Regions from separate parts of the Streptomyces sp. NBC_00094 genome, predicted to be linked through region 2. Evidence: riboswitches for the same ligand, from Rfam matches in the RefSeq annotation. Region 2 holds a riboswitch; the other holds the start of a gene.
What was found. A riboswitch is a leader RNA that binds a small molecule or an ion and turns the genes downstream of it on or off. The one in region 2 is predicted to bind glycine.
Positions count from the first base shown of each region.

Region 1: linked by a shared signal. The riboswitch ahead of gcvT (glycine cleavage system aminomethyltransferase GcvT) and the one ahead of gcvP (aminomethyl-transferring glycine dehydrogenase) in region 2 are both predicted to bind glycine.

Region 1 is NZ_JAPEMB010000001.1:5,681,214-5,684,615, reverse strand. Features, by position in the region: gene OG580_RS25380 (enhanced serine sensitivity protein SseB) at 60-800, opposite strand; gene OG580_RS25375 (AAA family ATPase) at 917-1,579, opposite strand; glycine riboswitch at 1,731-1,830, shown strand; gene gcvT (glycine cleavage system aminomethyltransferase GcvT) at 1,990-3,114, shown strand; gene gcvH (glycine cleavage system protein GcvH) at 3,192-3,402, shown strand, end outside.
Region 2 is NZ_JAPEMB010000001.1:1,202,871-1,206,272, forward strand. Features, by position in the region: gene gcvP (aminomethyl-transferring glycine dehydrogenase) at 1-1,822, opposite strand, end outside; glycine riboswitch at 2,000-2,099, opposite strand; gene OG580_RS05090 (PRC-barrel domain-containing protein) at 2,213-2,578, shown strand; gene OG580_RS05095 (DNA polymerase IV) at 2,773-3,402, opposite strand, start outside.

The DNA of each region.
Region 1 (3,402 bases), 4.5 Mb from region 2:
TCCGGCCGGGCACACGACGATCCGGCCACCGATTCAGTTCAGCTTAAACAGGGGGCCGCTCACCCGGCGGCGCGCTGGTAGAAGGGGCGTACCCGCTCCAGCATCCAGTCTCCGACCGGGTCCTGCGCCATGTCGAGCAGGATGAGGTTGACCGGCCAGGCGACCTCGACGCGGCCGAGGGCGCGGCCGAGGGCGTCGAGGGGCGCGTTGCGGTCGACGCCGTCCCAGGCGGCGAGCTGGACGCCGATGAAGAGGGCGGGTTCCGTGCCCTCGACGCTCGCGAGGGCACGGCGGGCGGTGGCGACGACGCCGGTGGCCTCGAACTCTGCGGAGGCGGCGGCGAGGAAGTCGACCGGGTCGTCCTGCCAGTCGGGCTCGAAGAGGCGGACGCGGCCGCCGCTGGCGGGGCCGTCGAGCGGGGTGCGGCCGGCGCGGCAGAGCTCGGCGACGGCGGGCGGGGGCAGCGGGAGGCCGACGGTACCGCCGGGGTTCACGGCGATGCCGAGCTGCGGGGGCAGGCCGCGCGCGAAGTCGCGGGCGGGGGCCACGGCGAAGGACATGTGATTGCCGACACAGGCGAGGAACTGCTGTTCGGAGCTGAAGACGGGCACGTAGGCCGCGCCGTCGATCTCCATGGTGGCGAGGTCCAGATCGGGGCTGTCGGGGCCGCCGCCGTTGGGCAGGGGCACCCAGACCGGGCTGCGGCCCAGCACCTCGACCAGCCGGCCGCCTGCGGCGGGGTTGCCGAGCGAGGCGGCAAGGACCTCTTCGAGCTCATTGCCCGGCCACGTCACGTCCACGGTCACTCTTCCCCATTCTCGCGGGGGCGCACCCTCCCGCGCCGCCCCGCAGCACCCTAACGCCGCCTCGGCACCGCCGTGGCCAAAAGCAGGGGGTACGGACACGGGACCGGCCGTCAGACGGCCCCGCGGAACCCGATCCTCCGGAGGGCGTCGGCGGCGTCCCGGTCGAGCAGGGTCGCCGAGGCGCAGCCGTGCGGGAGGCGGCCGGACTCGGCGGTCCGCAGCAGCCTGCCGACGGCCCGCCGGTGCCGGGCGAAGGCGTACGAGGACACGCCCCGGCCCCGCGCGCGCTGCCCGTCGCGGGCCTCGTCCGGGGCGACGTCGAGCAGGACCAGGTGCAGGGCGCCGCCCCGGCGTCGCGCCTCGCGGGCGAGCCAGCCGCGCACCCAGGACTGGGTCCCGCAGTCGTGCACGATCACGCTCGCGCCGGAGCGCAGGGCGCGGCGCAGCCCCGCGTAGTGCGCGATCCGGACCAGCGGGCGGTAGACCGCGTACGGCAGGAGGCGCGGCATCCGGGCCTCCCAGCGCTCGCGGACGTCCTGGGAGTCGATGCCCCGGCCGCCGGCGGCGCGCTTCATGAGGGTGGACTTGCCGCTGCCGGGCAGCCCGGAGACGACCACGAGGTCGCCTGCCGCGAAGGTGAGGGCCCGCGGCCCCCGGCCGCCGCGCTCGCGCAGGTCCCGCAGGATCCGGCCGGGCCGGCGGGTTCTCGCGCGGGCACGCTGGGACGGTATGCCGGTACTCGTCGCATATGCGCCGGTGTGCTGGATCCTCATCGCTGCTCCCCCTGCCGGGCCTCGGAAGACCCTTGCCCACAAAGTGTAAAGAAGCGGTAATGAGATACAAGTGATGTGCCGCGCGGAGCACGCGTGCAATGATGTCCGCGCCAGGCGCGCACAGTCGCCATACAACCGCATACCGGCCGCTCGAATCCGCGCGGGAGAGTTTCGGACCACCTCAGGTGTCCGGACGCCGAAGGAGCAAGACCCTCCCTTGAATCTCTCAGGCCCCGTACCGCGTGGATGAGGCAGATCTGAAAAGCGGGACACCCTGCCGTGTCCCCACCCAAGGTGCAAGCCGAGGATGCCCTCGGTGAACCTCTCAGGTTCCATGACAGATGGGGAGGACGTCCTCGCCCGTCATGTGTTTCGTCACCGAACCGCCCTTGGGATCCGGGAGCCACCCCATGAGCACTGCCCCCCGTCTGACCGCCCTCGATGCGCTGCATCGTTCGCTGGGCGCGACCATGACCGACTTCGCGGGCTGGGACATGCCGCTGCGTTACGCCAGCGAGCGTGACGAGCACATCGCCGTCCGTACCAAGGCCGGTCTCTTCGACCTCTCCCACATGGGCGAGATCACCGTCACGGGCCCGGGGGCCGTCGAGCTCCTCGACCACGCCCTCGTCGGCAACATCTCCACGGTGGGCGTGGGCCGCGCCCGCTACACGATGATCTGCCAGGAGGACGGCGGCATCCTCGACGACCTGATCGTCTACCGCCTCGGCGAGACCGAGTACATGGTCGTGGCGAACGCCTCCAACGCCCAGATCGTCCTGGACGCGCTGACCGAGCGCGCGGCCGGCTTCGACGCCGAGGTGCGCGACGACCGCGACGCGTACGCCCTGATCGCCGTCCAGGGCCCGGAGTCCCCCGGCATCCTGAAGTCGCTCACCGACGCCGACCTGGACGGTCTGAAGTACTACGCCGGTCTGCCCGGCACCGTCGCGGGCGTGCCCGCGCTGATCGCCCGTACCGGCTACACCGGTGAGGACGGCTTCGAGCTGTTCCTGAAGCCCGAGCACGCCGAGGGCGTCTGGAAGGCCCTGACCGAGGCGGGCGCCCCGGTCGGCCTGATCCCCTGCGGCCTGTCCTGCCGCGACACGCTCCGCCTGGAGGCGGGCATGCCGCTGTACGGCCACGAGCTGACGACCGCCCTCACCCCCTTCGACGCCGGTCTCGGCCGGGTCGTCAAGTTCGAGAAGACGACCAACGAGGGTCGCTTCGTCGGCCGCGAGGCGCTCGAGAAGGCCGCCGAGCGCGCCGAGACCGCCCCGCCGCGCAAGCTCGTCGGACTGATCGCCGAGGGGCGCCGGGTCCCGCGCGCCGGCTTCTCCGTCGTCAAGGACGGCGTGGTCATCGGCGAGGTGACCTCCGGCGCCCCGTCCCCGACCCTCGGAAAGCCGATCGCGATCGCGTACGTGGACGCGGCGCACGCCGCTCCCGGCACCGAGGGTGTAGGTGTGGACATCCGCGGCACCCACGAGCCGTACGAGGTCGTGGCGCTGCCGTTCTACAAGCGCCAGAAGTGACGCAGTCGTCTCATTCCCGGTCTCATCCCGCGAGACCCACGTTCATCAGTACTCCCCCGATCCAGGAGAATCAGGTCATGAGCAACCCCCAGCAGCTGCGCTACACCAAGGAGCACGAGTGGCTGACGGCCGCCGAGGACGGCGTCGCGACGGTCGGCATCACGGAGTTCGCGGCCAACGCGCTCGGTGACGTCGTCTACGCCGACCTCCCCGAGGTCGGCTCGACCGTCACCGCGGGCGAGACCTGTGGCGAGCTGGAGTCGACGAAGTCCGTGAGCGACCTGTACT
Region 2 (3,402 bases):
TGCCGTGCGCGGAGGACGGGATGAGGCAGACGGTGCGCTGCAGGTCGCCGTTGGCGCGGTGGTACGCGCGGACGGCGAGCAGACCGGCCAGCTCGCCCTGCGAACCGGCGTTGGGCTGGATCGACACCTTGTCGTAGCCGGTGACCTCGGCGAGGCGCTCCTCGAGCTCGGTGATGAGCGTGACGTAGCCCTGCGCCTGGTCGATCGGGGCGAAGGGGTGGATCTGGCCGAACTCGGGCCAGGTCACCGACTCCATCTCGGTCGTCGCGTTCAGCTTCATCGTGCAGGAGCCGAGCGGGATCATGCCGCGGTCCAGCGCGTAGTCGCGGTCCGCGAGCTTGCGCAGGTAGCGCAGCATCGAGGTCTCGGAGCGGTGCGCGTGGAAGACCGGGTGGGTCAGGTACGCGTCGGAGCGCAGCAGCCCGGCGGGCAGCGTGTCCTCGACGGCCGCGTCCAGGGCCTCGACGTCACCGTCGACACCGAAGGCGGCCCACACGGCGGCGATCTGCTCGCGCCCGGTGGTCTCGTCACACGAGGCGGACACCAGGTCGGCGTCGACGCGGTAGAGGTTCACACCGGCCTCACGGGCGGCGGCCACGACCGCGTCGGCACGACCGGGCACCCGGACGGTCACGGTGTCGAAGAAGCTTCCGTGGACGACCTCGACGCCACCGTTCCGCAGGCCCGCGGCAAGGATCGCGGCGTACCGGTGGGTACGGCGCGCGATGCCCTTCAGCCCCTCGGGCCCGTGGTAGACGGCGTACATCCCGGCCATGACGGCGAGCAGGACCTGCGCCGTACAAATGTTGCTGGTGGCCTTCTCGCGGCGGATGTGCTGCTCGCGGGTCTGCAGGGCGAGGCGGTACGCGCGGTTGCCGTCGGCGTCGACGGACACACCGACCAGACGGCCGGGCAGCGAGCGGGCGTGCTTGTCCTGGACGGCCATGTAGCCGGCGTGCGGCCCGCCGAAGCCCATCGGCACACCGAAGCGCTGCGTCGTACCGACGGCGATGTCCGCGCCCAGCTCGCCGGGCGAGGTGAGCAGGGTCAGCGCGAGCAGGTCGGCGGCGACGGTGACGATCGCACCGAGCTCGTGGGCCTGGTCGATGACGGCCTTGATGTCACGCACGGCGCCGGAAGCACCCGGGTACTGCAGCAGCACGCCGAAAACACCACGCGCGGCGATCTCGTCGGGAATCCCGTCGCTGAGATCGGCGACGACGACCTCGACCCCGGTCGGCTCGGCGCGGGTCTCGATGACGGCGATCGTCTGCGGCAGGGCGTCGGCGTCGACGAGGAAGACACCGTTCTTGACCTTGCCGACGCGCCGGGCGAGGGACATGGCCTCGGCGGCGGCGGTGCCCTCGTCGAGGAGGGAGGCGCCCGAGGTGGGCAGACCGGTCAGGTCGGCGACCGTGGTCTGGAAGTTGAGCAGCGCCTCCAGGCGCCCCTGCGAGATCTCCGGCTGGTACGGCGTGTAGGCCGTGTACCAGGCCGGGTTCTCCATCACGTTCCGCAGGATGACCGGCGGGGTGAAGGTCCCGTAGTAGCCGAGACCGATCATGGGGGCGAGGACCTGGTTGCGGTCGGCGAGCGTGCGCAGCTCGGCGAGCACCTCGGCCTCGGTGCGCGCGGCCGGCAGGCCCAGCGCCTCGGTGTTCTTGATCACGTCCGGCACCGCGGCGGCCGTGAGCTCGTCGAGCGAGCCGTAACCGACCTGGGCGAGCATCTTGGCCCGCGCTTCGGCGTCGGGCCCGATGTGCCGCTGCTCGAACGGGATGCCCTGTTCGAGTTCGGAGAGCGGAATGCGGTTGGCGGTCATGTGCGGAGGCCTCCTGGTCGTCACGACCTGCGAGGGGCACCACGGCGCGGGTACCCGGACGGCCTCCCCCTCTGTCATCTCAACCTGAGAGTTTCACCGGCACGCCTCACGGCACGCCGGCTTTCACCGTCGGTGAGAGCGCATGCCGTCGGACACCGCTCTGCTTTCCAGAGTGACCTCGTCCGCGCGGTACAGGGGCCTGAGAGATTCCGGGGAGGATTTGCTCCTTCGGCGCCCTCCGGAAGGTTTCTCCGGGGGACTCTCCCGCACAGGGTCGACAGCCACAGCCAGCCTACCAGCGAGGTTGCGGCTCCCATCGCTCAAGTGGCCGACATCCCAGTTGTGCACTTTCGTAGGGGTGTAGAGCAGTTGCGACCAGTTGGAGGGACCGTGCAGACCGACATCGATCCGCGCAGCCTGATCGGCCGCAAGGCGTTCGACCGGAACGGAAACAAGATCGGAACCGTGGACGAGGTGTACCTGGACGACGCGACCGGCATCCCGGAATGGGCCGCGCTCCGCACCGGCCTCTTCAGCCGGGACGCGTTCGTCCCTCTGGAACCGAGCGACCTGATGGAAGACGGCCTCCACATCCCGTTCGAACGCGCCCTCATCAAGGACGCCCCCGACTTCGGCGTGGGCCGCCACCTCTCCCCCGAGCAGGAACTCCAGCTCTACCGCCACTACAGCCTCACGCTCCCCCCGCCACCCCAGGACACCGACTTCGGCCGCCTGGCGGGCCAGGAAGGCCCCTGACGCCGAACACGGCCCCGGGCACGCACTCGACCTGACTCCGAGCCCCTGCCGGCCCACGGGGCCATGGGGCGCGATCCACGGGCCCGCACGGCGGTCCGCCGCGAGGGGTGGGAACCCCAGCCCGGCCGCAAGGCCGGGCGCACCCCATCGGACCCGCACCCAGCCGGCACCGGACCCGCACCGGCCCGCGCCCCTCACGCCCCCGCGCGACACCCGTCCCGCACCAGCGGCAACGGCTCCGCCGGCTCCAGCTCCGGATCGTCGACCGAGAACGTCCGTACGCGCCCCGGCTCCGACCACGGCTCCTCGAACCGCACCGTGACCCTCCCGACCCCGCTTCCCTGTACCCACCCAGGCCCGTGCACCGCGTGCCGTACGTCGTGCCCGGGCGCCCAGCGCCGCTCGACGGCAACGGACGCGGCAACCTCATCGGCCCCGCCCGGCTCAGGGTCGACCGCCGCCACGGCCCCGACACCACCGGCACCCGCGCCGCCGCCCCCGGCCTCCTCCGCCTGCGCGAAGAGGTCCTCCTGCGTATAGTCCGCGAGCCCGCTCACTCCCACACCGAGCAGCCGCACACCCCCGGTCGTGTCGACCGCCTCGAGGAGCCGCCCCGCGGCCTCCCGGACGACCACCGGATCGTCCGTGGGCCCCCGCAGCGTCTCGGACCGCGTCAACGTCGAGAAGTCGAACCGCCGCACCTTGAGGACGATGGTCCGCCCCGAGTGCCCGGACGCCCGCAACCGCCCCACACACCGCTCCGCGAGCCGGTCCACCTCGGTCCGGATCCGTACCCGGTCGTGCAGGTCCACGTCGAAGGTGTC